DNA from 3 places in the Nocardioides sp. S5 genome. Region 3 is predicted to be linked to each of the others. Evidence: predicted binding sites of a transcription regulator. Region 3 holds the regulator's gene; each other region holds the start of a gene.

Region 1 (4,035 bases), 2.0 Mb from region 3:
GTCGAAGAGCCGCACCCGCGCCGCGAGCTTCGCCGGGACATCGAGGACCTGTTCGCCGGCGGTGACGAGGCGCTGAGCCAGCGGACGCCCGGCACCATTGGCTCCCTCGACGGCCCAGGTGCGCTCAGGCCACTGCTTCACATAACGGCGCATCGCGGCGTAACCGGTGTTGGTGGTGTCGAACCGTCCGCGACCGAGCAGCCGTTCGTGGGGGTCGAGGACCTCGATCGTCACCGACATCTTGTGGGGATCGACCCCGATGACCACGCCCTTCTTCTTACTCATCTGCTCCACCTCGTCTGTCGCCGGGAACCGCTAGGACGACGAGGTGGGCATTGCTACTACGAGCTGGGCAGACCCCTCTGGAGCCACTCCTCGTCACGGTGGTCGACGGGGTCGCAAACCAGATGAGAGCCACACCCAAGCTCGGGTGGGCAGCCGATATGAGAGCGTCCCGCCGATCACCTAGACCGAAGTCTGGCCAGACACCGATCCTGAGGGAAGTCTCCTAGTAGCCGATGTGCGTGCCGGTCCGCTCACCACAGCGCAGATGCTCAAACGGCATGATCGGGGAATAGAGAACAAGTCGTGGGACCAGATGCAGGTGGAAATTCAGCGGCAATTCGAAGCGAGGCTCGCTGAACTGAGGAACGAAGGGAAGACGATCTACGACCAGCAGATCGATCCGGATGACACCTCCACGGGTAAGCCGGAGCTCTGGTGCATCGTCAAGGTGGACACGGACGAGGTCGTCCAGGAACACATGACCGATGCGGACGTGGACGAGTTCGTTGCCCAGCACCCGGACTGGGTCCACGTGTGGGAAGTTCACGACCGCATCCAGGACCACATCCGGGAGTCCTGAGCGACGGAGCTCGCCCGGATCTGCCGCGTTGAGCGCGTTCCGGCGACAGGAACCTGGTGGGTGCTCACAGAACGAGGTTGGCCTGTAGAGGTGAGCGGCCGAACCCCGAGCAGCTTCGATCGCTTGCCGACGCGCGCTACGGGTGCAAGGTCGTCACCGACCAGCCGCCGGATCTGACCAAAGCTTGATCGAACGTGTGTTCTATATCTGCTTGAGGTGGCGTATAGTCGGGTCCACGTTCCACAGTCACCGGGTAGTCGTGATGCCGAGCTGGTGGGGCGAGTTGCGAGGGTCAGTAATAGTCCGGTGATCCGGGCCTCCAAGAGCGACGACCGTTGGTTCTCACGCAGGTGCGTGAGCCAAGTCGTCGTCGAGAGGAGGCCAGTCGTGAACCACCCGATCCTTGTTGCTGCCTCCGACATCCGGAGCGTGTTGAAGGGCGTGGCGGGTGCGAACCCGACGTTCATGTCGACCTCGGAGAAGGCGGTCGCTCTCCGTGAGCTCGTCGCGGCCGAGGCGCAGCTGGTCGAGCTCCGGCTGAGGGTCCTGGCCGACGCGGGCGACCTCGCCGACGCGACGGGTGCGAAGGACGCCGCGGGGTGGCTGGCGCACCAGACTCGTGCCCGGTACGCCGATGCACGGGCCGATCTCGCCCTCGCTGGGGCGTTGGACCGGGAGCGGCCGGTGCTGGCGGTGGGGATGCGCGAGGGCGCCGTGACCCTGGCTCAGGCGCACGTGATCCGCCGAGCCCTCGACGCCCTTCCCGTTGCGGTGGACGCGGACACGGTCGACCGTGCCGAAGCGCACCTCGTGGGCTGTGCGACGGAGTTCGGGCCCAAGGAGCTGGGCCGGATCGGGCGCCGGGTCCTCGACGTGGTCGCCCCCGAGATCGCCGAGGCTGCGGAAGCCGCCCGGCTGGCCGACCTCGAAACAGCCGCTGCGGACCGGACCCGGATGACGATGCGCCGCCAGGGCGACGGCACCACCCGCATCAGCGCGCTGGTGCCGGACGCGGTCGCGACCCGGCTCGCGACCTACCTCGAAGCGTTCGCCAACCCCCGCGCACCCCACGCCAAGGCCCGCGACGACGCCGAGGGCGCGCGGACGTCAGACGTAGTCACGCGCCTGCCGTACCCGCGGCGGATGGGTGAGGCGTTCGCCCGGTTCCTCGAGACCGTCGACCCGACCCGGCTGCCCGTCCACGGCGGTGACGCGACCACGGTCATCGTGACCATCCCGCTCGCCTCGTTGCGGGCCGAGCTCGCGACCGCCGACCTCATCGGCGCCGGCCTCGTCCCGGGCGACGACCTCACCGGCGACCGCATCACCGCCAGCCAGGCACGCCGGCTCGCGTGCACCGCGAAGATCCTCCCCGCCGTCCTCGACGGCACCAGCCTCCCGGTCGACCTCGGACGTGCGAAGCGACTGTTCACCCCGGCGCAGCGCAAGGCGCTGCTGATCCGCGACCGGACGTGTCGTGCCGAGGGGTGCGACACCCCCGGCACCTGGTGCGACGCCCACCACCTCGACCCCTGGCACACCGGCGGACCCACCGACCTCGACAACGCGATCCTGCTCTGCCCGCACCACCACCACCGCGCCCACGACACCGGCTACCGCACCGACCGCCTCCCCAACGGCGACCTCAGGTTCCACCGGCGGACGTAAACCGACCGACACAGGCCAGGGGGCCAACCGACATCCCACATGCTGTCGACGAAGGAATCCTCGTAGCATCCGCCCATGAGCAGCGCCGGATGCCTGATCGTCGTCTCCGGCCTTCCTGGCAGCGGCAAGACGACCGCGGCCCGGAAGCTGCAGTCGGAGCGATCAGGAGTCCGCTTCTGTCCGGACGAGTGGATGGCTGCGCTCGATGCCAACTTGTGGAACAGCGAGCTGCGCGCTCGCATCGAGGTCTTGCAGTGGACCGTGGCGCTGGACGTTCTTCGCGCCGGCGGCACCGCCATCATCGAATGGGGCACGTGGGGGCGCGACGAGCGCGAACAGCTGCGCGCCGGAGCAGCGGCCGTCGGTGCGCGCACGGAGCTGCTCCACCTGGACGTGCCCGTCGACACCCTGTGGGCCCGGATCGAGCAGCGAGGCGCAGAGGATCCACCGATGAAGCGGTCCGACGTGGTCGCGATGGTCGAGTTCATGCAGACGCAGGCTCCCGACGAGAACGAGCGACGAGCCTTCGACGCGGTGCTCCAGGGCTGACGTCAGCCCGCTTCGCAGACGTAGATCTGGAGTGCCGCATCCGCCGTGAGCGGCGTACGGGACCAGTCGCCGAAGCATTCCACGACCCGGAGTCCGCCGAGCTCGAGCAGCAGGAGCAGCTCCTGCGGGAAGATGCTCCGCATCTCGATCGGTACGACGACGAAATCGGCCTCCGAGTCGGTGGAGAAGAACCACGTCCCGCGCGTCACCTGCGCGACCGAGTCGTAGGTCTCCACGACGTCGACGTGCACCACCCCGCGATCGGGATCCACGTACGACAACGCGTCGCGCCTGCGACGTACGCCGTCGGCCCGGGCGAGCACGCGCACGCTGGGATTGAACACGTCGAAGACCAGCCGACCTCCGGGCGCCAGGTGGCTCCGCACCGCCCGGAAGCAGCTCACCAGGTCATCGGCGTCGTGAAGGTGGAGCAACGAGTTGGCCGCGATGAACACCCCAGCCCGCGCTCACTCCACCACCGCCTCGAGGTCCTCCCCCACCACGACCACGTCACCGGAGCAGAGCTCCACCTGCTCGCGCGAGACGACCCGGTCCGGCACGCCGCGCAGCTCGACCACGACCTCGGTGGTGGCGCAGCTCCCCCAGTCCGCCCCGATGCGTGCATCGACGGCCAGCGGGTGACGCGCGCCTTCGGTCGCCCCCACCTGCGTCGTCGTCACCACGACCGCCTCACCGGACCGGTTGTCGATCGAGATGCCGGGCGACCCCTCGGCGAAGAAGCCCGCCACGCGCACGAACGCCCAGGACGCGCCGAACGCCCACAGCGCGGCACCGCCCACGAAGACCGCGAGCAGCGCCAGCCACGTGCGCAGCCGCACCCCCGTCCCCCGGCCCACGGTCAGTCCGCGATCTCCAGCGCCCTCAGCGCCACCGCTACGTCGAGGCGCAGGTGGGGGTCGCTGGCGACGGGGCCGAGGATCCGCTGCAGCTTC
Region 2 (4,035 bases), 1.9 Mb from region 3:
TCGCGGCCATCCGCGCCGGCGGGTCATGGGCGTCGACCGGCGGGTGCGCGGCGGGGTCGAGGTCCACCACCGGCTTGACGGTCACCTGCCCTGCACACAGCAGCCACGACCTCAGGCGACCGGTCAGAACCGGTCCCAGCGTGGGTGAGTGGGCGACGCCGTGCCTGTCGTCGAGGAGGTCGCGGTCGGTGACGTGGAAGACCAGCACCACCTCTCCCCCACCGCCGGAGGGCGTGCGAAACGGGTCGCCTGACTCGTGGGCCACGTCCTCGGCGACGCAGACCGCCGGATCGGACTCCGGGTCGAGACCCCGCTCCGGGTCACCGACGTCAGCTGCGGCCAGCAGGTCCAGAGCCTTCTGCGGGTCCGCGAGCACCCCGACAGCGTGCGCCCGGCGCGCCCCCAGCTCACCCTCGTGGCCCAGCGACCGCATGGTCGCGGCCATCGTCGACACCGTGTGGTCGAACGCGACCGCGTCCGCGGTGTCGAGGGTCATGAACACGGCCGAGGTGCCGGGTGCCCCCTCCTCGTGGTGCACCTCGACCGATCGAGCGTCCATCGCGGCGTCGTGGTCGGCGATCGCCCGGTCCGGGTCGGCGTACAACCGGGCCTCGTGGACCAGCACCCCGACCCGGTGCGGGTTCAACCGACGCGGCCGCCAGGCCAGCAACCGGTCCGCATGCCCTGCCGCGCTCTCGGTGAGGTCGCGGGACTCGCTCGCGGCCAGCCGGGCGAGATGCACGGGGACCCGCAGCGCCCGCACCAGCGCCCACAGGCGCGGCAGCCGGTGCGCCAGGTCCAGCACGTCCCCCAGCAGTGCCAACGTCGCCTCGTGCGACAGGTCGAGCACGACCGCGAGCTCCATCACGCAGTACTCCGCCACCAGCGGCGTCCCCTCCCCCGCGATAGGCAGCGCTCGCTCACCGAACAACGCCGCAGCAGTCCCGGGCGTACGGATCGTGTCCGAGCGCCAGCCCGCAACCTCGCCCGGTTCCGCGTCCGGCCCCACCACGTGCGCGTGCGCCCATGCCACCGCCGCCTCCAGCACCTCCACCTCGACCCGCCGCTTGGCGCTCATCGCGGCGGCCGCACGATCCAGCGCCACCCGGTCGGGGGCCCAGGTGCCGGAGGTGAGCGTCGAGGTGGACATACGTCCATCGTCCCAGACACCACCGACACTCTGACCTGCCAGAACACATCTGTGGAGAATCGTTTTCGAACAGGTGTAGCACCACTCCGACGCGCTCCCAGAGGAGCGCCTCAGGGCCCTACCAGGCCACTTGACCGACGTTCTCCACGAGGACCGGCGCTCCTGGCTCGCGCAGCTCCGCGGCGGGGACATCGGCCCACAGGCCGGCGAAGGTGAGTCCGGTGCGCTCCTCGAGCAGGTCGAGCGGGACGAGGTAGGTGTCGAAGTCGTCGAGGAACGCCTGTTCGTCCCATCGTGCCAGCACGAGGCGCTGGGACAGGACGAACGCCTTGCACCTGAGCTCGCCGTCCATGCGGTAGACGACGACCTTCCAGTGCTCGCGAGGGACCTGGACGATGCCGCGATAGGTCGGGTCGTCCTCGCGGAGCACCGGCCCTGCGAAGAGCGTCAGCCGGCGGTCCTCGAGGCCGTCCTGGGCGAGGACGGCGTTCTCGAGCAGACCCCAGGCGCCGCCTCGCCCGGACTGGTTGAAGTCGTCCATCTGTGGCGTGATGTTGGGGAAGAAGAACGAGTCCGAGTTCGCCGCCCGGGCCTCCTCGAGGGTGCCCCACAGCAGGTCCGAACGACGGGCCACGTGCCCTCGGTCGAGCCGGTTGCCGTCGTACGCCTCGTCCAGCGTCTGCTCCGTCGTGGGGATGCGCGGGTCGGCCCGGAACCGCTCACCCGACCGGCTGATCGACTCACTGGGGAACAGCCGGAGGCCGTCGATGTTCCACGCCACCCACCAGGCGAGTCGACGGGTGGGGTGCATCTGCACGGTGAAGTGCGTGTAGTCCAGGAGTGCGCCCGCGACCTCACCGGTGCCGGGTGGCGCAAGGGGGGTCTGCAGGAAGTCGCTGTCGTACCCGAGATCGGCCATGGCTGGAGTGTCCCGCGTCCGGTCAGCGGTGCGTCGGAGGTGACGCCAGCGACAGCAGCCGCTCGTACTGCTCCGGGTCGGTCGTGTGCACGCCGAGGTCGTGGTCGACCTTGCCGAGCCCGTGGTGGTCGCTGCTGCCGGTGACGACGAGGTCGAGGTCGCGCGCGATGCCGCGCAGCTCGGCCCGCTCGGCCGGCGAGTGGTCCTGGTGGTCGACCTCGATGCCGGCGAGTCCGACGTCCTTGAGCCGGGCCAACGCCGCCTCGTCGAGGACCGAGCGCCCGCTGCGTCCCCAGGGATGGGCGATGACGGTGACACCACCTGCCGCGACGACGAGCCCGATCATCTCCTCCAGGGGCGTGGCGTAGCGGTTGGCGTAGCCGGGGCGGCCCGGGTTGAGCAGGTCGTCGAAGGCCTGGGTGCGGTCGCGCGCGATGCCCATGCGGACCAGCGCGTCGGCGACGTGGGGACGCCCCGCGGCCACGGACCCGCCCGCCTCGCGGCGTACGTCGTCCTCGGTGATGTCGATGCCGTACCCGCGCAGCGCCGCGACGATCGCGGGGGTGCGCTCGGTGCGCCCCGTGAGGATGCGGTCGAGGGCGGCCACCAGCGGCGGGTACGTCGGGTCGGGCAGGTAGCCGAGCAGGTGCACGCCCCGGCGGCCGAGCCGCGTGCTGATCTCGAGGCCCGGCACGAGCGTGATGCCGACCTCGTCGGCCGCCCGGGCAGCCTCCGCCCAGCCCGACATCGCGTCGTGGTCGGTCAGCGCGACGACGTCCAGCCCGGCCACCGCGGCCGCGCGCACCAGGTCACCGGGGGTGTCGGTGCCGTCGCTGGCCGCGGAGTGGGTGTGGAGGTCGATCCGCACGCCGGCCTCAGCTGTTCCACTTCAGCAGGACCGGCGTCTCCCGCTCGAAGCCCAGCACCGAGATCGTCGAGACGTCGAGGCGGAAGAAGCGCCCCTCGGTCGCGGACTGCTCCAGCCAGCGGGCGGTGAGCACCCGCAAGGAGTGGCCGTGGGCGAAGACGAGCGTGCGGCGGTGGCCGCGCGCACGCTCCACCACGCGGTCGAGACGGGCGGCGACCTCGTCGGCGCTCTCGCCACCGGGCGACGGATGCGACCAGACGGTCCAGCCCGGGACGGTCTCGCGGATCTCGGGGGTGGAGATGCCCTCGTAGTCGCCGTAGGCCCACTCGACGAGGTCCTCGTCGAGCTCGGCCTCGCCGAAGCCGGCCAGCTCGGCCGTACGCCGGGCGCGCCGGCGCGGGCTGGTGAGCACCAGGTCGAACTCCACGTCGGCCAGCCGCGGGGCCAGCTCGCGGGCCGCGGCCTCGCCGACGTCGGTCAGCGGCAGGTCGGTGGTGGAGGTGTGCTTGCCGTCACGGCTCCACTCGGTCTCGCCGTGGCGCACCAACCAGAGCTCGGGGGCAGGGGCAGAGGCAGGGGCAGACATGCCCGCGAGTCTGCCACGGCGCGGTGCGCGGGCTGCCACGATGCTCGGCATGAGCGCAGCGCCGCCGGCGGACACCGGACGGCGGCGCGCCCGCGCGGCGATCGCCGCGGCCTTCTTCACCCAGGGCCTGGTCTTCATCAGCCTCACCACCCGGCTGCCGCGCCTGCAGGACCGGTGGGACCTGGGCGAGCTCGCGCTGTCGGGGGTGCTGCTGATGATGGTGCTGCTCGCCGGAGCCGGGTCGCTCCTCGCCGAGCGGCTCGCCCCGCGCCTCGACAGCGCCGTCGTGCTGCGGGCGGGGCTGCTCGTCGTCGCGTGCTCGGTGGCGGTGGTGGTGCTCGCGCCGACCGCGGTGGTCTTCGTGCTCGCGCTGGCGGCGTACGGCGTCGGGCTCGGGCTGGTCGACGCCACCGGCAACATGCAGGCGGTGGCCCTCGAGCACCGCATGGGCCGGGTCGTGCTGCCGTCGTGCCACGGCGCGTGGACGCTCGGCGGTGTCGTCGCAGCCGTGC
Region 3 (4,035 bases):
AACACATCGGTCGACACCTCGCCTCGCCACGGCAGACCCCGGCTGCCGTCGTGGTTGACCGGCGCGTCGACCGCGCGGCCGTCCTTCCAGGCGTTCATGTGGTTGATGAAGGAGACCTTGCTCCACGACAACGACGGCGTCAGGTCCGCCTCCGGCACACCGTAGGTGCGTTCGGCGGCACGCTGGTCGAGGTTCACCTTCACCCGGGCCAGGTGATGGTTGAACGCCAGCCGGGACGCCCCGGCGTGCGCCAACAGCCGTTGGTGCTGCTCGCTGGTGACGTCGAGGGTGAACCGGAACGTAGTGGCCCGGGTCAACGCCACACCGGTATGCGAGACCAGCACGGCATCGGCGGTCTTTCCAGCGGCTACGGGCATGCCCCTGATGGTGCCGGTCGGCACCGACAGAAATCGCGAACCCGCGGTGCCGCTGACCGGCAGGTGTGGAGGGCTCTGCTTCAGACGGCTCGGGAGAGTGCGTTCACGAGCTCGTCGTGCAGATCGGCGGCCTGGCGAAAAGCGTCCGCCAGCTGCGTGCCGTCTTCGCGGACCGCCGCGTACTGAGCCCGCCCGAGTGCACGGGCTTGGGCGTCCAGGACGTCGGCGACCTCCGGCCACGCCGCGAGCTCCGTGGCGGCGTCGGCGCGTCGGCGTGCCCCCAGACGGAGGGAGAAGTCCTGCAACACGGGCACCGCCGGGTTGCCGAGTCCGGCTTCGGCCCGCTCCGCGAGGTCGCGCAACGCCATCCCGGTTCCGCCTGACGAACCGTGGTCGCCGCGAGCCCACCGGTAGGCCAGCGGCAGCAGGTCGCGCACCGCGTCGTGCTCGGTGCGGTCCGCCACCCGCCGAAGGTTGGTCCGCAGGGGGAACCGGCCGGTGCCGTACCCGATCGTGTCGCTGCCCCAGGCGGCCAGGAACGCAGCGCGCGGCAACCAGGCGTAGGGATGTCCCTGGGGGTCGTGCATGGTGACTCCGTCCGGGCCGGCGTCGAGGACCGCGACGAAGTGGTCGGCGCCGATCGGCCGATCCGAACCGGGCTGGTGAAGCAGCAGCCCCATCTCCAGCGGCCCGACGAACACCGGCCCGCTCTTGCACAGGGCGGCGAGCCGTGTGGGGGTCTACCACGGTGCGGAGGTCATCACCATGCCTGCGGCCGCGCTTGCCCGGCGCGTTGAACACCGGATCCAGCAACGCCCACTGCTCATCGGTCAGATCACTTGGGTACGACATGCCCCGCACGGTGACCGTGCTCGTCGTCAGTGCAATAGGGACACACCCAGTCAGAGGCTGCGCAGCACTGCCGTCACGACGCCGAGGATGGTGGCGTTGTCGCCCGGGATCGGGTCGTAGGCGGCGTTGTGCGGCAGCAGCCAGACGTGGCCGTCCTTGCGCTGGAAGGTCTTCACGGTCGCCTCGCCGTCGATCAGCGCCGCGACGATCTGGCCGTTGGTCGCGGTCTGCTCCTGGCGGATCACGACGTAGTCGCCGTTGCAGATGGCGGCCTCGACCATCGAGTCGCCGGAGACCTCGAGGAGGAAGAGGGTGCCGTCGCCGACGAGCTGCTTGGGCAGCGGGAAGACGTCGGTGACCTGCTCCTCGGCGAGGATCGGCCCGCCGGCCGCGATGCGGCCCACGACGGGGATGTTGACCGCGGTCGGGACGACGTCGCCGATGCCGGTCTCGTCGACGCTCGACTCCTCGCCGCTGGACATCGAGCGGCGCGCGGCCATCACCTCGGGCAGGAACACCTCGAGGGCGCGCGGGCGGTTGGGGTCGCGCTTGAGGAAGCCCTTGCCCTCGAGCACGCGCAGCTGGTGCGCGACGCTCGAGGAGGACGTGAGGCCGACGGCCTGGCCGATCTCGCGCATGCTGGGCGGGTAGCCCTTGGTCTCGATCGAGTCCTTGATGGTGGCCAGCACGCGCTGCTGGCGCGGGGTCAGGCCGGTGGCGTCCGGGGGACCGTCGGGCATCTCGATGACGTTCTTGTCCTCTGACTTGGCCATCTCGTGGAACCTCTCGACGCGGGTGGCCACCTCGTGGGCGATGGGGTGGCTGGTGCGATCACCGTAGTCCTCCCGGGGCCCGAGGATCAAACACCTGTTCGAAGCCGCGTGTCGCTAGCCTGCGGACATGACGACGTCGTGCGTGGTGACGGGCGGGGCCCGCGGGATCGGCCGCGGGATCGCGGAGCTGATGGTGGCCCGTGGGCACCGGGTCGTGGTCGGTGACCTCAACGCCGTGGCGGCCGCTGCGACGGCCGCGGAGATCGGTGCCGCCGCGGGCGTCGCGATGGACGTACGCGACCCGGACGCGCACCGCGCCGTCGCCGCCGAGGCGTCTGCGCACGGGCCGCTCGTGGCGTGGTTCAACAACGCCGGCGTCGGTGACGACGGCACGCTCGCCTCGCTCTCAGACGACAAGGTCCGCCGGCTCGTCGAGGTCAACCTCCTCGGCGCGATGTGGGGCTGCCGCGCCGCGCTCGCTGCCTTCGGCCCGGGTGGTGGCGACGTCGTCAACGTCGCCTCGCTCGCCGGGCTCGGCCCGGTGCCCGGCTACAGCGCGTACGCCGCCACGAAGGCCGCGGTCGTCTCGCTGTCGGCGTCGGTCAACGCGGAGTCGCCGCGCGGGGTGCGGGTGCACGCGCTGTGCCCCGACGGCGTCGACACCGCGATGCTGGCCGGCCAGGACCCCGACGGCATGGGCTCGCAGCTGACGTACTCGGGAGGGCGGATCCTCGGCGTGGCCGAGGTGGCCGAGGCCGCTGTCGCCCTCGTGGGCTCGCGACGGGTGGTCCGGACGATGCCCGGTTGGCGCGCGGGCGTGATGCGCGGCGCCATGCTCACCCCGGGCACCGCGCAGCACGCCGCGGTGCTGTTCGCCGCGCAGGGCCGGCGCGCGATGAGGAAGCGCTGACCGCCGTCTCGTCGCGCTGTCCGTCGCATCGAACAATTGTTCGTGCGGGTGCTTGACCTGTTCGAACAGGTGCTCTACCGTCGTACACATGTTCGATCGAACGTCTGATCGACGTCGAGGCGGCTGCGAAGCCGTTGTCGGTGGGTCCCACTAGACATTCGCTCGACAACGTACCCGGCTGATCTTCCCCAGGAGGCCACACCATGAGCACCCTCAGCCTTGCCCCCAGCTTCACCACTCCCGCCCCCGTCCGTTCGACGGTGCGCCTGACCCGTCGCGGTCGCCTCGTGGTCTTCGTGACCGCGCTGTTCCTCGTCCTGGCCGTCGCGTTCATGCTGGCGGGCGGTGCCGTCGGCACCGGCTCGGCCGGTGAGCGCGCGCCCACCGAGATCGTCCAGGTCGCCCCCGGCGACACCCTGTGGGGGATCGCCAGCGAGGTCGCCACCGACGGCGACGTCCGGTCGATGATGACCGAGATCGAGCGCCTCAACGCGCTCGAGTCCGCCAGCCTCGCGGCTGGCCAGAAGCTCCGCGTCCCGGTCGTCTCCGACTGACGCGTGAGGCCTCCATCAGCCGCTTCGACCCCGGCTGGTGGAACAAGGGGAAGACCGAGGGGCGGGCCTGGTGGCCCGCCCCTCGGCGTCATTTCGTGGTCTTCCTTGGTGTCTGTGTTGTCGGGATCCCCGGTCAACCGGTGACTCCGACCGTTGTGCGGTAGCTGTGATGCGGGATCCGCACCACGGTGACCGCACAAGCCGGGCCGGGCGGGTTGTCCACAGATCTGCGGCCGGGGGTGGTTCGAGGAGAGCTGAACTGGGTAGTTTCCCGAGTGCTGACGTAGTTCTCGGGAAGGCTCCTTCATGCACGTACGCCGCGCTCTCGCGCTCACCGCCGTCGTACCCCTCCTCCTGGCGGGCTGCTCGGACGACCCCGAGCCCCGGCCCAAGATGCCGGACCCGCCGCCGTCGTCGTCCCCGTTGCCCACTGCGTCGGAGACGGTTGAGGCGGAGAGTGCTGAGGAGTTCATCCGGCGGTGGGCAGCCGCCGAGGCTGAGATGGAAAACACCGGGAAGACGGACGTCTATCGGGAACTCTCTGTTGGCTGCAAGGCATGCACGGATCT

The links. The regulator LexA, encoded in region 3, represses DNA repair genes until DNA is damaged. The targets are predictions, from matches to a motif close to TCGAACANNTGTTCGA.
Region 1: the regulator LexA is predicted to act here: its motif matches at 1,054-1,069, upstream of CFI00_RS06175 (HNH endonuclease signature motif containing protein).
Region 2: the regulator LexA is predicted to act here: its motif matches at 1,216-1,231, upstream of CFI00_RS06020 (HNH endonuclease signature motif containing protein).

The regions. Positions count from the first base shown of each region.
Region 1 covers NZ_CP022296.1:1,247,886-1,251,920, reverse strand. The annotation lists gene CFI00_RS06185 (IS110 family transposase) at 1-285, opposite strand, end outside; gene CFI00_RS06180 (hypothetical protein) at 521-865, shown strand; gene CFI00_RS06175 (HNH endonuclease signature motif containing protein) at 1,253-2,533, shown strand; gene CFI00_RS06170 (AAA family ATPase) at 2,609-3,082, shown strand; gene CFI00_RS06165 (hypothetical protein) at 3,085-3,486, opposite strand; gene CFI00_RS06160 (hypothetical protein) at 3,550-3,921, opposite strand; gene CFI00_RS06155 (PucR family transcriptional regulator) at 3,942-4,035, opposite strand, start outside.
Region 2 covers NZ_CP022296.1:1,220,764-1,224,798, reverse strand. The annotation lists gene CFI00_RS06020 (HNH endonuclease signature motif containing protein) at 1-1,150, opposite strand, end outside; gene CFI00_RS06015 (DNA/RNA non-specific endonuclease) at 1,269-2,069, opposite strand; gene CFI00_RS06010 (PHP domain-containing protein) at 2,092-2,937, opposite strand; gene CFI00_RS06005 (histidine phosphatase family protein) at 2,945-3,523, opposite strand; gene CFI00_RS06000 (MFS transporter) at 3,573-4,035, shown strand, end outside.
Region 3 covers NZ_CP022296.1:4,027,879-4,031,913, reverse strand. The annotation lists gene tnpB (IS607 family element RNA-guided endonuclease TnpB) at 1-377, opposite strand, end outside; gene CFI00_RS19935 (hypothetical protein) at 458-1,078, opposite strand; gene lexA (transcriptional repressor LexA) at 1,280-2,002, opposite strand; gene CFI00_RS19925 (SDR family oxidoreductase) at 2,130-2,912, shown strand; gene CFI00_RS19920 (LysM peptidoglycan-binding domain-containing protein) at 3,116-3,466, shown strand; gene CFI00_RS19915 (hypothetical protein) at 3,773-4,035, shown strand, end outside.